DNA from 3 places in the Lelliottia sp. genome. Region 3 is predicted to be linked to each of the others. Evidence: predicted binding sites of a transcription regulator. Region 3 holds the regulator's gene; each other region holds the start of a gene.
The links. The regulator Fur, encoded in region 3, represses iron uptake genes when iron is present. The targets are predictions, from matches to a motif close to ATAATAATGAGAACNACTATCAA.

Region 1 (7,001 bases), on a different contig from region 3:
CGCAGCACGCGCATGAGCGTCGCCAGGCTGCCGCTGCTCTCCGGCTTCATCGACGGCAGTACCCAGAGCTGCCACAGCAGCGCAACAATGCTCGGCACAATGCAGAGGATAAAGACGTTGCGCCAGCCAATCAGGCTGCCGAGATAGCTGCCGAGCGGCGCGGCAACCACGGTGGCGACCGACACGCTGGAGAAGATCACCGCCAGTGCTTTTGGCACTTTATCCGCGGGCACCAGCCGCATCGCCGTGGCCGTCGACATCGCCCAGAAGCCGCCAATGGCAATCCCCAGCAGTAAACGGCCAAACAGCAACACGTTCAGCGTGGGCGCAAATGCCACCAGCAAACTGGAGATAATTTGCAGCACCGAGAAAAACATCAGCACCCAGCGGCGGTCGATATTTTTCGTCGCGGGCGTGATCAGCAACCCGGTGACCAGCGCAACCAACGCCGTTGCGGTGACCGCCTGCCCGGCCATGCCTTCCGTCACCCCCAGACTTGCCGCCATCGGTGTCAATAAACTGGCGGGTAAAAACTCGGCCGTAATCAGGCCAAATACTCCCAGTCCCAGTGAATAGACGGCTCGCCAGGCGGGTTTTGCGGGCACGATTGCCTCACTCGCCGCGATACATGAACTCATCTGTTGCTCTCCCGTTAGAATAATGTGACAACTGTCACGAATCATAGGGCGTTCCCCACGGACGATCTATGACATATAATCTCCACTTATTGATTATTCGTCCGGAGTTATCTCCATGACCGTTCAGCCACCCGATATGATCAGCGAGCTTTTGCGCGGAATGCGGCTTTCTGGTGTGAAATACCGTCGAATTGAAACCACCGCGCCCTTTGGTGTGTCATTTGCCTATGTCGCTGGCAAAGCGCAGTTTCATTTCGTGAGTCAGGGGACTGCCCTGCTGCGCATGGAGAGCGGCGCGCGCTTTACCCTCAACAGCGGCGACGCGCTGTTTATCCCCAATGGCAATGCGCACGCCCTGCTTTCTGAAGAAAACGCCACCGTCATCCCGGTTTCCGCCTATCCCAGCGAATCGATTTGCAACTCAGTCTGCGCCATTACCTGCGAGCCGTGCCCTCAGAGCGACAAGACGGTGATATTCAGCGGATGTATGGACTTTGAGCTGGGCGGGATGCAGCCGCTGATCAAAGCGATGCCCGAAGTGATGATGGTGAGTCGCCTGATGTCGACGTGGCCCGAGATCCATCCGCTGCTGGCGGCAATGGAGCGCGAGTCCATGACGCGCCAGGTGGGGTTTGCCGGAATTCTGGCGCGCCTCGCGGATGTAGTCGCCGCCCTCATCGTGCGTGGCTGGGTGGAAGCGGGTTGCGGCAAGGCCACCGGCTGGGTACAGGTTTTGCGCGATCCGCGCCTCAGCCGTGCGATTTATGCCATGCACCAGCAGCCAGGCCTCAACTGGAGCGTGGCAGAGCTGGCAAAAGAGGCCGGGACATCGCGATCCGTTTTTGCCGAGCGCTTTTTATCGGCCACCGGTACGACACCGGCAAAATACCTAAGCGAGCTGCGGATGCGGCTGGCGATTCAGTACATTCGTCATGAAAATCAGCCGATTGAAACGGTCGCGCTGCGCCTGGGTTATGGCTCACTCGCGGCGTTTAGTCGCGCTTTTAAGCGCATTGTGGGCCAGGCGCCGGGTGCCTTACGCGAAACCACCCCGATTGCAGAGGAGATCTAAACAGTAAATCGTCTGGTTCTGCCTAAAGTGGGATGTTCAACACGCGAAACCCGCGATATTCGTCTAAGGTTTTCAGGTGATTGACGACAGCGTTCACGCTGCTCGCAAATAAAAGGAGAAGAATCGATGACGATAATTGATCTGCGCCGTCCTGCGGCTTTACCGCTGGCGCTGCGCGTCGCATTGGGAGGCGCACTGCTGGGTGTGGCTGCGTTCAGCCATGCGGAAGAGGCACAATCGACGCAAAAGCAGTCGCCGGATATTCTGCTCGGTCCCCTGTTCGTCGACGTGCAGAGCGCAAAATTATTCCCTGATCAAAAAACCTTTGCCGACGCGGTACCAAAAAGCGATCCCTTAATGATCCTGGCGGATTACCGGATGCAGCATAAACAGTCCGGCTTTGACCTGCGCCACTTTGTCGAGATGAACTTCAGCCTGCCGGGCGAAGGGGAAAAATATGTTCCCCCCGCCGGACAGAACTTACGCGAACATATTGACGGTTTATGGCCGGTGCTGACGCGCACCACCGACAAGGCCAGCAAATGGGATTCACTGCTTCCGTTGCCAAAACCCTATGTCGTGCCCGGCGGGCGTTTCCGTGAGGTCTATTACTGGGACAGCTACTTCACCATGCTGGGCCTGGCCGAGAGCGGCCATTGGGACAAGATCAGCGATATGGTGGCGAACTTTGGCTACGAACTCGACTCGTGGGGCCACATTCCTAATGGGAACCGCAGCTATTATCAGAGCCGCTCCCAGCCGCCTTTCTTCTCGCTGATGGTTGAGTTGCTGGCGACGCATGATAAAGAGGCGCTGAAAACCTATCGTCCGCAGATGGAAAAAGAGTACGCCTACTGGATGGAGGGCGTGGAGACATTGCAGCCGGGACAGGCCAACAAACGCGTGGTGAAACTGGATGATGGCTCGATTCTGAATCGCTACTGGGATGACCGCGATACGCCCCGCCCTGAATCCTGGCTGGATGACGTGACCACCGCAAAAAATAACCCGGACCGTCCGGCGACGGAGATCTACCGCGATCTGCGATCTGCGGCGGCGTCTGGCTGGGACTTTAGCTCCCGCTGGATGGACGATCCGCAAAAGCTGGGGACGATACGCACCACCAGCATCGTGCCTGTCGATCTTAACGCCCTGATGTTCAAGATGGAAAAACTGCTGGCAATAGCCAGCCAGGAATCGGGTGATGCTGCTGCGGCCAGCAAGTATGAAACCCTGGCGACGTCTCGTCAAAAAGCCATGGAAAGCCATCTGTGGAATGAAAAAGAGGGCTGGTACGCCGATTACGATCTGAAAAGCAAAAAGGTGCGTAATCAGCTGACTGCCGCCGCGCTGTTCCCGCTGTATGTGAACGCGGCGTCAAAAGACCGCGCAGCGAAAGTCGCCAGCGCGACGTCCTCGCGTTTGCTAAAACCAGGTGGGATCTCAACGACCACCATCAATAGCGGCCAGCAGTGGGATGCGCCAAACGGCTGGGCACCTTTACAATGGGTTGCCGCTGAAGGGCTGCAAAACTACGGACATGAAAAAGTGGCAATGGATGTCACCTGGCGCTTCCTCACCAACGTTCAGCACACCTACGATCGCGAGCAAAAACTGGTCGAGAAATATGATGTTTCAACCACCGGGACGGGCGGTGGTGGAGGCGAGTATCCGTTGCAGGACGGATTCGGCTGGACCAATGGCGTGACCTTAAAAATGCTGGATCTTGTGTGCCCGAAAGAGAAACCGTGCGACAGCGTACCGGCCTCGCAACCGGCGGCGAATGATGATGTTGCTCCTCAATCATCAGCGCAGAAGAGTGCGGCGCAGTAGCCAGAACGTTATCTTATTGCTCACATCCCAAAAGGGAATAGCAAACAAAACGGCAACCTCAGTTGCCGTTTTCCTTTTTATCTCAGTGCACCGTGCTTAATTAGAAACTGTAGCTCGCTCCGACCTGATAAGTACGGTCGCGCCCAATCCAGCAGTTTGTGGCGTCATAACAGGTAAAGGTTTCTTTGTTGGTGATATTCTGCGCGCTGGCCTTAAGGGTCAGTCCTTCCAGAGAAGGCATAACTTCACCCAGACGATACGACGCGGCCAGATCATACTGCGTCGTTCCGCCCAGTTTGCCCCGATCGTTAGTTGGCGCAATTTCCATCGGCCCGGTATAACGCGCGCCTAACCCCAAATTCAGTCCTTTGAGCGGCGTGCTGTCGAAGGTGTAATCACCCCAAAGATTAAAGGCATTTTCCGGCACCTGCGTCGGTCGTTTGCCCTGATACTTATCATCTTCGGTGTTGATCGCATGGGTGTACGCATAGTTTGCAATCAGCGTCAGATTATCGGTCGGACGGCTGACGACGGACAGCTCTGCCCCTTTCGACTCCACTTCACCCGTTTGACGATAGTTCAGGAAACCGGGATCGGTGGTGACGACATTTTTCTGGCGAATATTGAACACTGACGCAGTCAGCGTGGTGGCGTACTCTTCCAGCAGATATTTGACCCCGCCTTCCACCTGTTTGCTGGTGGTCGGTTTGACATCTTTCGCCATCAACGTGCCCTGCGGCGAAACGGGTGCAAAGCCTTCCGAGTAACTGATGAACGGTGAAATTCCGTTTTCAAAGGCATATAACGCACCCAGTCGCTTGGTTACGCGATCCTGCGATACCCAAGCCTTGTCGCCATTCTGCAGATAGTTGGTGGTGACCGAACGGTAATCGTCGTAGCGCAAACTACCGAGGAGATTCAGGCCGCCAAACTCTACCTGATCCTGCAGGTAGTAACCGTTTTGCTGATAGCTCAGGCGGTTTTTCTGCGCAGTATACAGGCCCAACGCGCTTTCGCTGATTTGTGTGTAATCTGGGTCACGCATATCGATACCCGGCGTTGCCGACGCATAGCGATAGTGGAAATGGGAATTCAATTTCTGATAATCAAAGCCCGCCAGCAGGTGATGTTTCCATTCCCCCAGGGTCACGGTTTTCGTTACCTGGTTATCCATATTGAAACTGTGCAGATCTTCATCCGTGGTGTAAGCAAAGCGATTGAGCTGGTAAACCTCACTTCCCGCGCCCGTTGAATAGACGCTGCGCTGATGGGTGTCGACGTCAAAATAGCGCGCTTTTTGGTTGAAACCCCAGCCGCTGTCAAATTCATGTTCAAAGCTGTAGCCCAGCATCCACTGGCGTTGCTTGAAACCACTCCACTCATCGCCCGCGTAGTCGCGTCGATCAGCATATTTCGACCGCAAATACGATAACGGCAACGGATTCGACGGCGAGAGGCTCGGGGTGTTTTGCGCCAGCGCGTCAAGGGTGAGGCGCGTTTTGCTGTCAGGCTGCCAGGTTACAGACGGCGCGACCAGATAGTTTTCGGTGCGCGTGGTATGCGGCTGATCGTCACCTTCGGTCGCTTTACCCAGCAGACGGTACTTCCAGTCGCTGTCGGCGATTTGCCCGGTGGAATCCAGATAGCCCTCTTTCAGATTGCGCGTGCCGGTAGTAAAGCCCACTTCCGTATGCTGGTCTTTTTGCGGTTTTTTGCCCTGAATATTCACCAGCCCGCCGGGCGAGCCACCGCCGTACAGAACAGATGCGGGACCTTTGAGAATGTCCACACTCTCGATCAACAAGGGATCGATCCGCGCTTTGGTATTTCCGGTCACGTTATAGGGAAGTTGCAAGCCGTTGTAATACTCTTGCTCAACGGTGAAGCCGCGAATTTTGTATTCGCTCATATACGAGGTATTGCCACGCACTTCGGTAGAAACACCCGGCGCATAGCGCAGGATTTCGTTGACCGAATTCGCGTGGCGCTGCGCGATCTCCGTGGCCGATATCGTGTTTATCACCTGCGGGGTTTTACTTTCAGCCACCGCTGATTTTGTGGCGCTGTTGGTCCAACCGGGCAGCGCGCTATCTTGCTCCGTCCCGCTGACCACGATCGTGGATTCCTGAGCAAACGCAGGCGTGTGTAACGCCAGCGTGACTGCGCCTGCCAACGCACATATCGCAAAACGTGAGGTTTTCATATTGTCGTCTTATTATTAGAAATGGATAGAAACGACAATTATTCTCATTTCGATTTACAAAGCAATATCAAGACCAAAAAAAACGGCCCTCAATTGAGAGCCGTTGATGTCTGCTTACGCACGCCTGAGTAATCGGAAGATCGCCAGCACGACGATGGCACCCACAACAGCCACCAGGAAACTGTGCAAATTGAAACCACTCACGCTGCCGCCGACGCCAAACATTGTCGCCAGCCAGCCTCCCACAACTGCACCAATCACACCCAGTACACAGGTCAGGATAAAGCCGCCGCCATCACGCCCAGGCATGATGAATTTTGCGATAATACCGGCAATCAGACCAAACACAATCCACGCGATGATACCCATACGATGCCCTCTTGCAGATTAAACACATGCGCTGAAACCTTCCGCGCAAGTGACTTAAGTATAGGACAGCACGCGAAAATCATTCTTTGTCACCGACTTAATTACGTCTCATTTTAAAAAAAATTCACCGGTTTGTATTAAGTTCTTTCGTTTACTGCCGATACTTCATCGACAGTCTGTCAGACAACCGAGGAGCCATTCGGCGTGAGTAATTACAGTGAGCAGTTCCTGAAGCAAAATCCGCTGGCTGTCTTAGGGGTATTACGCGACCTGCATAAGGGCGAAGTCCCTTTGCGCATCAGTTGGTCTACCAATCAGTTTATCAGCAAGATCCTTGAGGCGACCCCTGAGCGCCTGGTCATCGACCTCGGTAGTCAGGAATATGAAAATCGTGCGGCTTTGCGCGCGCAAAATCTCGCTGTGATGGCGGAAACGAAAGGCGCGAAAGTCGAGTTTGTTCTGCCGCAGCTGATTCAGGGCGACTATCAGGGCCTGCCTGCCTTTTTTGCGCCATTACCCGATAGCGTGTGGTTTGTTCAGCGCCGCGAGTATTTTCGTATCAACGCCCCGCTGCATCCCTCCTATTTTTGTAAAGCCAAAATGCCGGATAAAAAAGAGATCCGCTTCCGCCTGTTTGACCTTTCATTAGGCGGCATGGGCGCATTGATGGATACGATACGACCAGAGGGTTTGGTCGAAGGGATGCGTTTTTCCCAGATTGAGCTGGATATGGGCGGCTGGGGACGGTTTTACTTTGACGCGCAGCTCATTGCCATTAGCGAACGCAAAGTCGTGGACAGCAAAAACGAAACCATTACCACGCCACGTCTGAGCTTCCGCTTTCTGAATGTCGGACCGGGTGCCGAGCGCGAACTTCAGCGTATTA
Region 2 (7,001 bases), on a different contig from region 3:
GGTTCTTCTCTCCGCTGCCACGATGCAAAATCCAGAATGCTGCGATATTTGCCAGCAATCCGGTAATGGCAATCACCATCATCGTCATTCCGGCGATGGGTTGCGGATGGCGAAAACGCTGGAAAGCTTCCCACACAATCAAAATCGTTATGACGACCAGCGCGATAGCATTGACGAAAGCCGCGAGCGTCGTAAGCCTTAGCCAGCCGAAAGTATGGCGCGTATTGGACGGGCGACGGGAAAAATGCACTGCGATGAGGGCGAACAGCAGAGCGGCGGCGTCGGTGAGCATATGTCCCGCATCAGCCAGCAAAGCGAGCGAGCCAGAGATCAACCCGCCAATCACCTCGACCACCATAAAGGTCGCGGTGATGCCAAACGCGAACATCAAGCGCCTGGCGTTGTCGTCCCGCGGCGAATCGGAGTGAGAATGTGCATGCGCCATGAAAATGTCCTGATGAGTGAGTATTTTACATTTTGATTTTTTAACATTTTGCACAAAAAAGAAAGGAGAGCTTCAGCTCTCCTTTTATCTTCAGGCGACACGTTCGTAAAACAACCCATTATTGAGTTGTACCGTCCGTTTTGGTGTCTACTTCGCTGTTGTCACCGCTGCCGGTTTCAACTTTTTTGTTCATGTCTGGGCATTTACCGTCTTTACACATTGAGTTTTTGTGCACTTCGTCTTTGGTCATGCCTTCATGGTTCATCGTGCCTGAATCGGTACCGTTCGGATGCAGCATCGTTCCGCTGCTGTTGCCGCTCCCGGTGTTGATATTGTTGTTATCAACATTATTAGGGGCTACGTTCTGTTTAGCATCCGGTGCGACCTGGCCTGCGCTGGCCGCCGCGTTGGCCTGGCCGTTGTTATCAGAACTTGACGTGTCGGCTGCGAGTGCGGCGCCGCTTGCCATTGTCAGCGTTGCTGTCAGGAAAAGCGTTGCCAGTTTAGTCATTTTCATCATGATGCTCCTGTTCTGGTTGTTATTTGCTGGATAACTTCGTCCAACAGTGCAAAGGCGAAAGAGGGTTTCGCTCAGTGGTTAAAGATTCTGAAGTCTGGCGTTATGTCAGAATAGAATCATGTTAAAACATATAAATAGAGTTATTACATTTAAAAAGTGTAGGGTACATCTCGCTTTTCGCTACTTTGTGGCGTTTATTAGCGTAATTCCAGGAATTATCCGTGAGAAGTGTAAAAGCCCGTTTACACTTCCTGGCCGACAAGTTAGATTGAAAGGATTGCATTCATTACCAAATATATGGCTAAGCCGGAACGATCATGAATTATCAGAATGACGATTTACGTATTAAAGAGATCAATGAGTTATTACCCCCTGTAGCGCTCCTTGAGAAATTTCCCGCCACTGAAAACGCAGCGAATACCGTTTCTCATGCCCGTAAAGCGATCCACAAAATCCTTAATGGCAATGACGATCGTTTGCTGGTCGTCATCGGTCCCTGTTCCATTCACGATCCCGCTGCAGCGAAAGAGTATGCCGCGCGTCTGCTCACGCTTCGCGAGGAATTGAAAGGTGAGCTGGAAGTGGTCATGCGCGTCTATTTTGAAAAGCCGCGTACCACGGTAGGCTGGAAAGGGCTGATCAACGATCCGCACATGGACAACAGCTTCCAGATCAACGATGGACTGCGTATTGCGCGCAAACTGCTTCTGGAAATTAACGATGCTGGCCTGCCTGCGGCAGGTGAGTTCCTGGATATGATCACTCCGCAATACCTTGCCGATTTGATGAGCTGGGGTGCAATTGGTGCCCGTACCACCGAATCCCAGGTGCACCGCGAATTGGCGTCAGGGCTGTCTTGTCCGGTTGGTTTCAAAAACGGGACGGACGGCACGATTAAAGTGGCTATCGATGCTATCAACGCAGCGGGTGCGCCACACTGCTTCCTGTCCGTGACCAAATGGGGTCACTCCGCGATTGTGAATACCAGCGGTAACGGCGACTGCCACATTATTCTGCGTGGTGGCAAAGAGCCAAACTACAGTGCTAAGCATGTCGAAGAAGTTAAAGCGGGGCTGGAAAAAGCAGGCCTTTCAGCGAAAGTGATGATTGATTTCAGTCATGCCAACTCCAGTAAACAGTTCAAAAAGCAGATGGAAGTCGGCGCTGACGTTTGTCAGCAACTGATTAGCGGCGAGAACGCGGTGATTGGCGTGATGATTGAGAGCCATCTGGTAGAAGGCAATCAGAATCTGGAGAGCGGCGAACCGCTGGTCTACGGCAAGAGCGTGACGGATGCTTGTATTGGCTGGGATGATACCGATACGATCCTGCGTCAACTGGCAAACGCGGTAAAAGCGCGTCGCGGATAATTATTCGGACAAATAAAAAAGCGTGGATTGCTCCACGCTTTTTTTTACTCTGGCGAAAATTACTTCGCTTTACCCTGGTTCGCCACGGCCGCTGCTTTTGCGGCGATTTCGTCAGCGTTACCCAGATAGTAACGTTTGATTGGTTTGAAGTTTTCATCGAACTCATACACCAGCGGTACGCCAGTAGGGATGTTCAGTTCGAGAATTTCTTCTTCGCCCAGGTTGTCCAGGTATTTCACCAGCGCACGCAGGGAGTTACCGTGAGCGGCAACGATCACGCGCTCACCGCTTTTCACGCGTGGCAGAATCGTGTCGTTCCAGTAAGGCACAACGCGATCGATGGTCAGCGCCAGGCTTTCGGTCTGTGGCAGCTCGGCATCGGTCAGTTTAGCGTAACGCGGATCGTGGCCCGGATAGCGCTCGTCGTCCTTGGTCAGCTCTGGTGGAGTCACCGCAAAGCCGCGACGCCATTGCTTAACCTGTTCGTCACCGTATTTTTCAGCGGTTTCAGCTTTGTTCAGACCCTGCAGCGCACCGTAGTGACGCTCATTCAGCTTCCAGGATTTCTCAACCGGCAGCCAGGCTTGATCGAGTTCATCCAGAACGTTCCACAGAGTATGGATGGCACGTTTCAGCACTGAGGTGTAAGCAAAATCAAAGCTAAAGCCTTCATCTTTCAGCAGTTTACCTGCAGCTTTTGCTTCGCCCACGCCTTTCTCAGACAGATCAACATCATACCAACCGGTGAAGCGGTTTTCGTTGTTCCACTGACTTTCGCCGTGGCGCACCAGAACCAGCTTAGTTACAGCCATATCTCACTCCTCATAAGCTTTATTTGCGCTTCATCTCTCACGCTGCCTCTGGTTGACGTCGCTCTCAAAACCCAGTCACAGATTTGCTCCTGGCTTTTTCAGGCTATCCGGTTTGACGCAGCATGAATGATTGTACGCGTTGAATGATAACAATTCTCATTATATTGCCGTGGCGGGGCCAGCGGCAACGCTTAACCCTAACCATAGCGAAAATAGTGGCCCAGTGTAAGCTGCTTGTGAATTGCGGGTTATGATTTTGTCTGTGAATGGCGCTATTTTCAGCAAGATGGACAAAAAAAAACCCTCCGAGCGGAGGGCTTGAGATTAATGCGTTATAAACTGATATTCCGTCAGGCTGACGTACTCCGAACCCGGTCGCAGAATGCAGTCCGGCTGCGGGTATTCTGGATGATTCGGGCTATCAGGCAAAAACTCACTTTCCAGCGCCAGACCCTGCCAGTCACTGTAATCACCTTGTTCGCGCGCCGGCGTTCCGCCGAGATAGTTGCCCGAATAAAACTGCAACGCAGGAGCATTGGTGAACACCGTCATTTGCAGTTTTTCATCTGCAGACCACACCTGCGCGGCGGGTTGGGTGACATCCCCTTTCGCCTGCAGCAAGAACGCGTGATCGTAGCCTTTCACCTTGCGCTGGTCATCATCGCTCATGAACTCTTTCGCGATGGTTTTAGGTGTGCGGAAGTCAAAGCTCGTACCGGCAACGGCTTTTAGCCCTTCAGAAGGAATACCCATCTCATCGACCGGCAACCAGGCATCGGCCAGCAGCTGGAGCTTATGCTGACGGACGTCGGACTGGTCGCCATCCAGATTGAAATACGCATGATTGGTCATGTTCACCGGGCATGGCTTGTCGACTGTCGCACGGTACTCAATTGAGATGCGGTTATCTTCTGTCAGCGTAAATTTCGCTGACGCAGACAGGTGGCCGGGGAAGCCCTGATCGCCATCAGCAGATTCCAGCGCAAACAGGACCTCACAGTCATTCTGCTGCACGATACGCCAACGGCGTTTGTCGAACCCTTCAGGCCCACCGTGAAGCTGGTTTTCACCCTGGCTTGGTAAAAGCGCGTAATCTGCACCGTCGAGCGTAAAACGGCTTTTCGCGATGCGGTTCGCGTAACGGCCCACGGATGCACCGAGATACGCGGCCTGATTCACATACTGCTCCGGCGACGAGCAGCCGAGCAGCGTTTCGCGCACGCTGCCGTCAGGCATCGGAACGCGAGCAGAAAGTAAAGTTGCGCCCCAATCCATGACCGTGACCACCATCCCCGCGCTGTTGCGCAGGGTTAACAGCCGGTACGGCAGGCCATCGGCGGCAAGCGTAGGTGTTTCGTTTAGCACTGACCCGCTCCTTGTGAAGGTTTGCAGACGTAGAAGGTTTCTTTGATTCCGGTTTTCGCTTCATATTGCTGTGAAACGGCGTCCTGAACGGCAGGGACCAACTCTTCCGGGATGAGGGCGACAACACAACCGCCGAAGCCGCCACCGGTCATGCGTACGCCGCCTTTGTCGCCGATAGTCGCTTTGACGATCTCCACCAGCGTGTCGATTTGCGGAACGGTGATTTCGAAGTCGTCGCGCATAGACGCGTGCGATTCAGCCATCAGTTCGCCCATCCGTTTCAAATCGCCCTGCGCCAGTGCTGACGCGGCTTCAACGGTGCGTGCATTTTCGGTCAACACGTGGCGAACGCGTTTGGTCACGATGGGATCCAGCTCGTAAGACACTTTATTGAACTCGTTTAGAGAGACATCACGCAGCGCCGGTTGCTGGAAGAAACGCGCCCCGGTTTCGCACTGCTCGCGGCGGGTGTTGTATTCGCTGCCCACCAGCGTGCGTTTGAAATTACTGTTGATGATCACCACCGCCGCGCCTTTTGGCAGGGGAACCGCTTTGGTGCCGAGCGAGCGGCAGTCGATCAGCAGCGCGTGCTCTTTTTTACCAAGAGCAGAGATCAGCTGGTCCATGATGCCGCAGTTGCAGCCCACGAACTGGTTCTCAGCTTCCTGGCCATTCAGGGCAATTTGCGCGCCGTCCAGCGGCAGGTGATACAGCTGCTGGAAGACCGTCCCCACGGCGACTTCGAGAGACGCGGAAGAGCTTAACCCCGCGCCCTGCGGCACGTTACCGGTGATCACCAGGTCCGCGCCACCAAAATCCTTATTACGCATTTGCAGGTGCTTCACCACGCCACGAACGTAGTTAGACCACTGCTGTGTATCGTGTGCCACGATCGGCGCGTCGAGCGAAAACTCGTCGGTTTGATTATCATAATCCGCCGCAATGACGCGCACGATGCGGTCATCGCGTTTTGCACAGCTGATAACGGTTTGATAATCGATCGCACACGGCAGCACAAAACCGTCGTTGTAATCGGTGTGCTCACCAATCAGGTTCACGCGGCCAGGTGCCTGAATCGCGTGGGTGGCAGGGTAGCCGAATGTTTCAGCAAACAGGGATTGTGTTTTATCTTTGAGACTCATTTTTTAGACTCCTGATTCGCGGTAATGCACATCGCTAACGGCACGGAGACGTTCAGCTGCTTGTTCTGCCGTCAAATCACGCTGGGTTTCCGCCAGCATCTCGTAGCCGACCATAAATTTACGTACCGTCGCTGAACGCAGCAGCGGCGGGTAGAAATGAGCGTGCAATTGCCAGTGCTGATTATCTTCATCATTAAACGGCGCGCCGTGCCAGCCCATCGAATATGGGAATGAGCACTGGAAAAGATTGTCGTAGCGGCTGGTCAGTTTTTTCAGCGCCAGCGCCAAATCATCGCGCTGCTCTTCCGTCAGATCGGTAAGGCGCAGAACGTGTACTTTTGGCAGCAGCAGCGTCTCGAACGGCCACGCCGCCCAGTACGGCACCACAGCGAGCCAGTGTTCAGTCTCGACAACCGTACGGCTACCGTCGGCCATTTCACGCTGCACGTAATCGGCCAGCAGCGCAGACTGATTTTCGGCGAAATAGGCTTTTTGCAGGCGGTCTTCGCGCTCAACTTCGTTCGGCAGAAAACTGTTCGCCCATATCTGGCCGTGCGGATGCGGGTTAGAACAGCCCATCGCCGCACCTTTATTCTCAAACACCTGCACCCAGGGATAGGTCTGGCCAAGCTCAGCGGTCTGATCTTGCCAGGTTTTGATCACATCGGTCAGCGCACTGATACTCAGTTCCGGCAGCGTTTTGCTGTGATCGGGCGAGAAACAAATCACCCGGCTGGTGCCGCGTGCGCTTTCACAGCGCATCAGCGGATCCGCGCTTTCCGGCGCGTCCGGTGTGTCGGTCATCAGCGCAGCAAAATCGTTAGTGAAAACGTAAGTGCTTTGATAATCGGGGTTTTTATCGCCCGTGACGCGGGTATTGCCCGGACATAAGAAACAATCCGGATCGTGCTGTGGCAGCGTCTGTTTGGCCGGCGTTTCTTGCGCCCCTTGCCACGGACGCTTAGCGCGATGTGGTGAAACCAAAATCCACTGGCCGGTTAACGGGTTAAAACGCCGATGTGGATGATCGACGGGATTGAATTGCGTCATGACGGAGGATCCTTAGTCCGGATAGCCCTGGGGATGGCGTGACTGCCAGCGCCAGGTATCTTGTGCCATTTCATCAAGCGTGCGGGTCACACGCCAGTTAAGCTCTTTATCGGCCTTGGTGGCATCTGCCCAGTAAGCCGGAAGATCGCCCTCGCGGCGTGGCGCGAAGTGATGGGCTACTGGCTTACCGCAGGCTTTGCTGAACGCGTTGATGACATCCAGCACGCTGCTGCCAATGCCTGCGCCGAGGTTATAAATATGCACGCCAGGCTTGTGCGCCAGCTGCTGCATCGCAGC
Region 3 (7,001 bases):
TGAGGAATCCACGATGAGTGAGGCTGAAGCCCGCCCGAGTAACTTTATTCGTCAGATCATCGATGAAGATCTGGCCAGTGGTAAGCACACCACAGTGCATACCCGTTTTCCGCCGGAGCCTAATGGCTACCTGCACATTGGCCATGCGAAATCCATCTGCCTGAACTTTGGCATTGCGCAAGACTATCAGGGTCAATGCAACCTGCGTTTCGATGACACCAACCCAGTAAAAGAAGACATCGAATACGTTGAGTCCATTAAGAATGATGTGCAGTGGTTAGGATTCAACTGGTCGGGCGACATTTGCTACTCTTCAGACTATTTTGATCAGCTCTTTGCCTATGCGGTGGAGCTGATCAACAAAGGTCTGGCCTACGTTGACGAACTGTCTGCTGACGAAATCCGTGAATATCGCGGTTCTCTGACCGCGCCGGGCAAAAACAGCCCATACCGCGATCGTAGCGTCGAAGAAAACCTTGCACTGTTCGAAAAAATGCGTGCGGGTGGCTTCGAAGAAGGTAAAGCGTGTCTGCGTGCCAAAATCGACATGGCATCGCCCTTTATCGTGATGCGCGATCCGGTTCTGTACCGTATTAAATTTGCCGAGCACCATCAGACCGGCAACAAGTGGTGCATCTACCCGATGTACGACTTCACCCATTGCATCAGCGATGCGCTGGAAGGCATTACGCACTCTCTGTGTACGCTGGAATTCCAGGACAACCGTCGTCTGTATGACTGGGTGCTGGATAACATCACCATTCCTGTGCATCCGCGTCAGTACGAGTTCTCTCGTCTGAATCTGGAATACACCGTGATGTCCAAGCGTAAGCTGAACCTGCTGGTGACGGATAAGCACGTTGAAGGCTGGGATGATCCGCGTATGCCGACCATTTCCGGTCTGCGTCGCCGTGGTTACAGCGCCTCATCGATCCGCGAATTCATCAAGCGTATCGGCGTGACTAAGCAAGACAACACCATTGAAATGGCGTCGCTGGAATCCTGTATTCGCGAAGATTTGAACGAAAACGCGCCACGCGCAATGGCCGTTATCGATCCGGTTAAACTGGTTATCGAAAACTATCCGCAGGGCGAAAGCGAGCTGGTGACGATGCCTAACCATCCGAGCAAACCGGAAATGGGCAGCCGCGAAGTGCCATTCAGTGCTGAAATCTGGATCGATCGCGCCGATTTCCGCGAAGAAGCCAACAAGCAGTACAAACGTCTGGTGATGGGCAAAGAAGTGCGCCTGCGCAATGCCTACGTGATCAAAGCTGAGCGCGTAGAAAAGGACGCAGAAGGCAATATCACGACGATTTTCTGCAGCTATGATGCGGAAACACTCAGCAAAGATCCGGCTGATGGCCGTAAAGTGAAAGGCGTTATTCACTGGGTCAGTGCTGCGCATGCGCTGCCGGTTGAAATTCGTCTTTACGATCGTCTGTTCAGCGTGCCAAATCCGGGCGCTGCGGAAGATTTCCTGGCGACGATCAATCCGGAATCACTGCTGATCAAACACGGCTACGCTGAGCCGTCGCTGAAAAATGCCGAAACCGGCAAGGCTTACCAGTTTGAGCGTGAAGGGTATTTCTGTCTCGACAGTCGTTATGCAACCGCTACCAAACTGGTCTTCAACCGTACAGTAGGTCTGCGTGACACGTGGGCCAAAGCTGGCGAGTAATCCAGGTCAATGAGAGACAAACGCCGCATATTGCGGCGTTTTTTTTGCTTGTCGATCAGGCTGTTAGTATTTCATCTAAAAAGAGACGTTTAACATTGAGGTCAATGAGCTGCTACTTATTTTATTAAATAAAATTTGATGCGCGTGAGGAGAGGAAAATAAAACGATGTAATCGCTATCAATAATTATTAGTGATTGAATTTAGTTGATTTTTTAATTGAAAAACCCTTCCTGATCTATATGTTACAAATCACTACCAATTATGTGCACTTCGTCATAATCCTGCATTTTGCCCACTGAAAAGCATTGATAATTCGCGTCGCGAAAAATAGTCTAAAGACGGTAGTTAATTCGAGGGTATTTATAACTACCCCTGACCGTTTGGTCTTTTTAGATTTTTCGCCGTTTAAGGCGCTTTAATTCGTCAAAGAGGAACAACTATGCGTACGTTCAGTGGCAAACGTAGTGCGCTGGCGCTGGCTATTGCCGGTGTGACAGCAATGTCTGGCTTTATCGCCTCTCCGCAGGCTCAGGCAGCAGGCTTTATCGATGATTCCACGCTCACGGGCGGTATCTATTACTGGCAACGTGAACGTGACCGTAAAGACGTCACCGAAGATAAATACAAAACCAACTTGTCCCATTCCACCTGGAACGCAAACCTCGATTTCCAGTCAGGTTATGCTGCGGACATGTTCGGGTTGGATATTGCGGCGTTCACTGCCATTGAGATGGCAGAAAATGGCGACAGCGCGCACCCGAACGAAATCGCGTTCTCCTCAAGTAACAAAGCCTACAAAGAAGACTGGTCGGGTGATAAGAGCGGAATAAGCCTCTATAAAGCGGCCGCTAAGTTCAAATACGGTCCGGTTTGGGCTCGCGGCGGGTATATTCAGCCAACCGGTCAGACGCTGTTAGCCCCACACTGGAGCTTTATGCCGGGTACGTATCAGGGCGCTGAAGCCGGGGCAAACTTTGACTACGGTGATGCAGGCGCATTGAGTTTCTCCTACATGTGGACCAACGAATATAAAGCCCCGTGGCATCTGGAGATGGACAAGTTCTATCAGAATGACAAGAAAACCAAAGTCGAATACCTCCACTCATTAGGGGCGAAATATGACTTTAAAAACGATTTAGTGCTGGAAGCGGCTTTTGGTCAGGCAGAAGGATACGTGGATCAATACTTCGCTAAAGCCAGCTATAAATTCGATATCGTCGGCGGCCCGCTGTCCACCAGCTATCAGTTCTACGGCACGCGTGACAAAGTCAGCGATGGTAGCGTGAACGATCTGTATAACGGCACGGCATGGCTGCAAGCATTGACCTTCGGCTACAAAGTCGGGCAAGTTGATTTGCGCCTGGAAGGGACATATGTGAAGGCCGAAGGCCAGCAGGGCTACTTCCTACAGCGTATGACGCCGACCTACGCGTCATCAAATGGTCGCCTGGATATCTGGTGGGATAACCGTTCGGATTTCAACGCCGATGGTGAGAAAGCTGTGTTCTTTGGCGCCATGTATGACCTGAAAAACTGGAATCTGCCGGGGTGGGCGGTTGGCGCATCTTACGCGTATGCATGGGACGCAAAACCTGCAGATATGGCGACGCCAGATGCTTATTATGACCCGAACTATCGCCTGAAAGAGTCCTCCTACAGTCTCGATGCGATCTACACCCTCCAGGAGGGTCGCGCGAAGGGCACGATGTTCAAACTGCACTTCACCCAGTACGACAACCACTCCGATATTCCAAGCTACTCGGGCGGTTACGGCAACATCTTCCAGGATGAGCGTGACGTGAAATTCATGGTCATCGCGCCATTCACTATTTTCTGATGAACGCGCCGGCGGGGTGATTCCCCCCATCCCGCCGGAATGGAGACTGAAATGCTGAAAAAATTGATTATCGTCGCGGTGCTCGCATCGGGACTGGTCGCCTGCGCACAGCCTCAGGCACCAAAAGAAGACTCACGACTGAAAGAGGCGTACAGCGCCTGTATTAACACCGCCGAAGGATCGCCAGAAAAAATCCAGGCCTGTCAGAGCGTGCTGAATGTGCTGAAAAAAGAGAAAGCGCACGAGCAGTTTGCGACGCAGGAAAATGTGCGGGTGCTGGATTACCAGGCTTGTATTCAGGCTCGTCAAACCGGTAACGATCAGGAAGTGGCAAAGCGCTGTGACAAGATCTGGCAGGAGATCCGCAGCAACAATAGCAAGTAATCTTCTTTTGCCACGCCCGGTTGTGCTCCATCCTTAAGTTCTCAGGATGAAGCACAACCGGGCTTTTTCATTTATAGCAGGCAAAAAAAAGCCAACCGTTAGGTTGGCTCAGAGTATGAGACACGATTATTTGGTGTCGTGCGCGTGATCGTTTTCGCGGCAATCGCCTTCTGCACAGTGACCGTAGAGGTACAGGCTGTGGTTGGTCAGACGGATACCATGACGAGTGGCAATCTCACGCTGACGAGATTCGATAGATTCATCGCTAAACTCAATCACCTTGCCGCAATCCAGGCAAATGAGGTGATCGTGGTGATGCTGTTGTGTCAGTTCAAAAACGGATTTACCGCCTTCAAAATTATGACGGGTGACAATCCCGGCGTCATCAAATTGGTTCAGAACGCGATAAACGGTCGCCAGGCCAATCTCTTCGCCCATGTCGATCAGACGTTTATACAAGTCTTCCGCACTGACATGGTGATTGTCCGGCCCTTGCAGTACTTCCAGGATTTTTAAACGAGGAAGCGTCACTTTCAGGCCAGCCTTCTTTAATGCGGTATTGTTGTCAGTCATGCGGAATCTGTCCTGTTGCTAAACGATTCACTTCTAAAGAAGAAGTGACAGAAAATGCACTTGGGATAATGCGTTTCATTATAGAACTGCCATGCTTAAATGAAAACTGCAAGTCTCAAGCAAAGTATGCTTATAAAAACGTGGTATCGCCAACAAAGTTGAGCGAAGGCATCCACTTTAACCTGGGATATTGTACAGGTATGAAAGCAAAAGTTAAAAATTTGTAGCAATTATTTTAATTGGAAATACCTATCAATGCGGCGCAACAGTTTTGCAGCGCCGCACGATCAATCAGGCATTCAGGATATCGTCGAGGTGAAGTTCTTCGCGGATCTGCTTAACCCATTGGTTTACGCGTTCTGCGGTGAGTTCTGGTTGACGGTCTTCGTCAATCGCCAGGCCCACAAAGTGATCGTCATCCGCCAGCCCTTTAGACGCTTCAAAGTGGTAACCCGCCGTTGGCCAATGACCGACAATCGCCGCGCCGCGCGGTTCGATGATGTCGCGGATGGTGCCCAGCGCATCACAGAAGTACTCTGCGTAATCTTCCTGGTCGCCGCAGCCGAACAGCGCGACCAGCTTACCGTTGAAGTCGACTTCTTCCAGCGTTGGGAAGAAATCATCCCAGTCACACTGCGCTTCGCCGTAGTACCAGGTTGGAATGCCCAGCAGCAGAATATCGTAACCTTCGAGGTCTTCTTTGCTGCTCTTCGCAATGTCATGGACGTCGGCAACGTCTTTACCAAGCTGTTTTTGAATGTTTTTTGCGATGTTTTCGGTATTACCGGTATCGCTGCCGAAGAAAATGCCGATGATTGCCATGAGTAAAATAACCTCTTGAAACTTAATGGTATGGTGGCACAAATTGTCCACGGATAAGGGCAATCATAGCAGAACAGGGAAGTCAGCGGAAACAGCTATCACGCGGGACTGCACTCTGTGCTACATGAAAGTGGGATAAGGGCGGATTTTCAGACTTTTACTGAGAATGGCGCAATGCCTGCAGTTGCAGCATAAGCATCTCTTCGATCAGCTCGCTGCGGCTGATTTCACGGGCCTCAGCCAGTTCGCTTAGAGCGTCGACGGCGTCCGCATTGAGTTTTAACTCGACGCGTTTAAGCCCACGACTTTTGTCGCGTTTAAGCTGGTTGCGCTTATTGATGCGCAACTGTTCATCGCGCGAAAGCGGATTGGTTTTAGGTCGTCCCGGTCGACGTTCAGTCGCGAACAGATCTAATGTCGTACGGTCCGTTTGTTCTTTGGCCATGATTCAGAGACTTCGGGGAAAACGAGCGGCCCTGCTATTGCCGGGGCGATGAGCGCGACATCATACATTACTGATATCAGCACGCCAACGACTGGAGGCCAACAGGCGTCCAGTCGCTGACATTTTAATCAAATCGCGTTCTCAGAGAGATAACGACGGATGGCGCGCAGCACCGCTTCCGGTTTTTCGGCGTGAACCCAGTGGCCTGCACCGGCAATCACATGCGCACGCGCCTGCGGGAATTGCGCCAGCAGCGCATCGCGATAGGCTTCGGTGACATACGGTGAATTACCGCCGCGAATAAAGAGCGTAGGGGACTGCCAGGCGGGAACCGGCTGCCAGCCGACAATGTTATCGTACTGATCCCACAGGACCGGCACGTTAAATCGCCACGCGCCCTCGACGAACGACTTCAGCAGAAATTGCACCACGCCTTCTTCATCTAACTGCGCGCGCATAATCGCTGCAGCCTGCTGGCGGGTTGCCACGCCCGCCTCTGTAACCGCATTGATCGCCGCAAAGATTTCATCGTGGCGACGCACATCGTAATCCACGGGCGCCACGTCAATCACCACCAGCTGGTTGATGCGCTCTGGCGCAATTGCCGTCAGGGCCATCACCGCTTTACCGCCCATTGAATGCCCAATCAGCGTCGCTTTTTCAATGCTATTCGCATCGAGCGTATCCAGCAGATCCTGGGCCATGGCCGCGTAGGTCATCTCCGGATCGCGGGCTGAAGTTCCGTGGTTGCGCATATCGACCTGCAAAATATCGTGATCGGTAACCAAATCGCGCGCCAGCACGCCCAAATTATCAAGGCTGCCAAAAAGGCCGTGAACCAGTACGATGGGAGAATTATTGTTCGGCGATTGTGCAGATTGCGCTCGGCTATTCAATTTCATGGCAAAGTTCTTTTTTTACGTATGTCAGGTTAGGGTATTATGTTGACCATTCTGCCGCCCGGCTGCAAGGATCCAGTTTATTCTGACTTTTGCCGCCACCCTGGCTTGACCCTATCCGCGGTTGGGATTAGCCCCTATAATCCCAACGACTTGTATTCAGATAAGATATTGCACTGGATTAAGATGAAAACAATCGAAGTTGATGATGAGCTCTATGCGTATATTGCCAGCCACACGCGACATATTGGCGAGAGTGCGTCCGACATTTTACGTCGCATGCTGAAATTTTCTGCCGCTTCACAGCCTGCAACTCCGGTTTCAAAAGAGGTTCGCGCGTCGAACGTCGTGGCGGAAGC

Region 1: ACKI5T_RS20480 (TonB-dependent siderophore receptor) is a predicted target of Fur. The motif match lies at 5,772-5,794, and genes of this name have one in related genera.
Region 2: gpmA (2,3-diphosphoglycerate-dependent phosphoglycerate mutase) is a predicted target of Fur. The motif match lies at 3,291-3,313, and genes of this name have one in related genera.

Annotation. Positions count from the first base shown of each region.
Region 1 is NZ_JAZQNX010000044.1:78,230-85,230, forward strand. Features, by position in the region: gene ACKI5T_RS20465 (MFS transporter) at 1-638, opposite strand, end outside; gene ACKI5T_RS20470 (cupin domain-containing protein) at 754-1,710, shown strand; gene ACKI5T_RS20475 (alpha,alpha-trehalase) at 1,837-3,543, shown strand; gene ACKI5T_RS20480 (TonB-dependent siderophore receptor) at 3,644-5,746, opposite strand; gene ACKI5T_RS20485 (GlsB/YeaQ/YmgE family stress response membrane protein) at 5,861-6,115, opposite strand; gene ACKI5T_RS20490 (flagellar brake protein) at 6,320-7,001, shown strand, end outside.
Region 2 is NZ_JAZQNX010000008.1:167,212-174,212, forward strand. Features, by position in the region: gene zitB (CDF family zinc transporter ZitB) at 1-445, opposite strand, end outside; gene ACKI5T_RS05660 (YbgS-like family protein) at 564-962, opposite strand; gene aroG (3-deoxy-7-phosphoheptulonate synthase AroG) at 1,283-2,335, shown strand; gene gpmA (2,3-diphosphoglycerate-dependent phosphoglycerate mutase) at 2,395-3,147, opposite strand; gene galM (galactose-1-epimerase) at 3,472-4,512, opposite strand; gene galK (galactokinase) at 4,506-5,654, opposite strand; gene galT (galactose-1-phosphate uridylyltransferase) at 5,658-6,704, opposite strand; gene galE (UDP-glucose 4-epimerase GalE) at 6,717-7,001, opposite strand, start outside.
Region 3 is NZ_JAZQNX010000005.1:50,908-57,908, reverse strand. Features, by position in the region: gene glnS (glutamine--tRNA ligase) at 14-1,681, shown strand; gene chiP (chitoporin ChiP) at 2,122-3,519, shown strand; gene chiQ (ChiQ/YbfN family lipoprotein) at 3,574-3,903, shown strand; gene fur (ferric iron uptake transcriptional regulator) at 4,030-4,476, opposite strand; gene fldA (flavodoxin FldA) at 4,768-5,298, opposite strand; gene ybfE (LexA regulated protein) at 5,456-5,743, opposite strand; gene ybfF (esterase) at 5,872-6,645, opposite strand; gene seqA (replication initiation negative regulator SeqA) at 6,829-7,001, shown strand, end outside.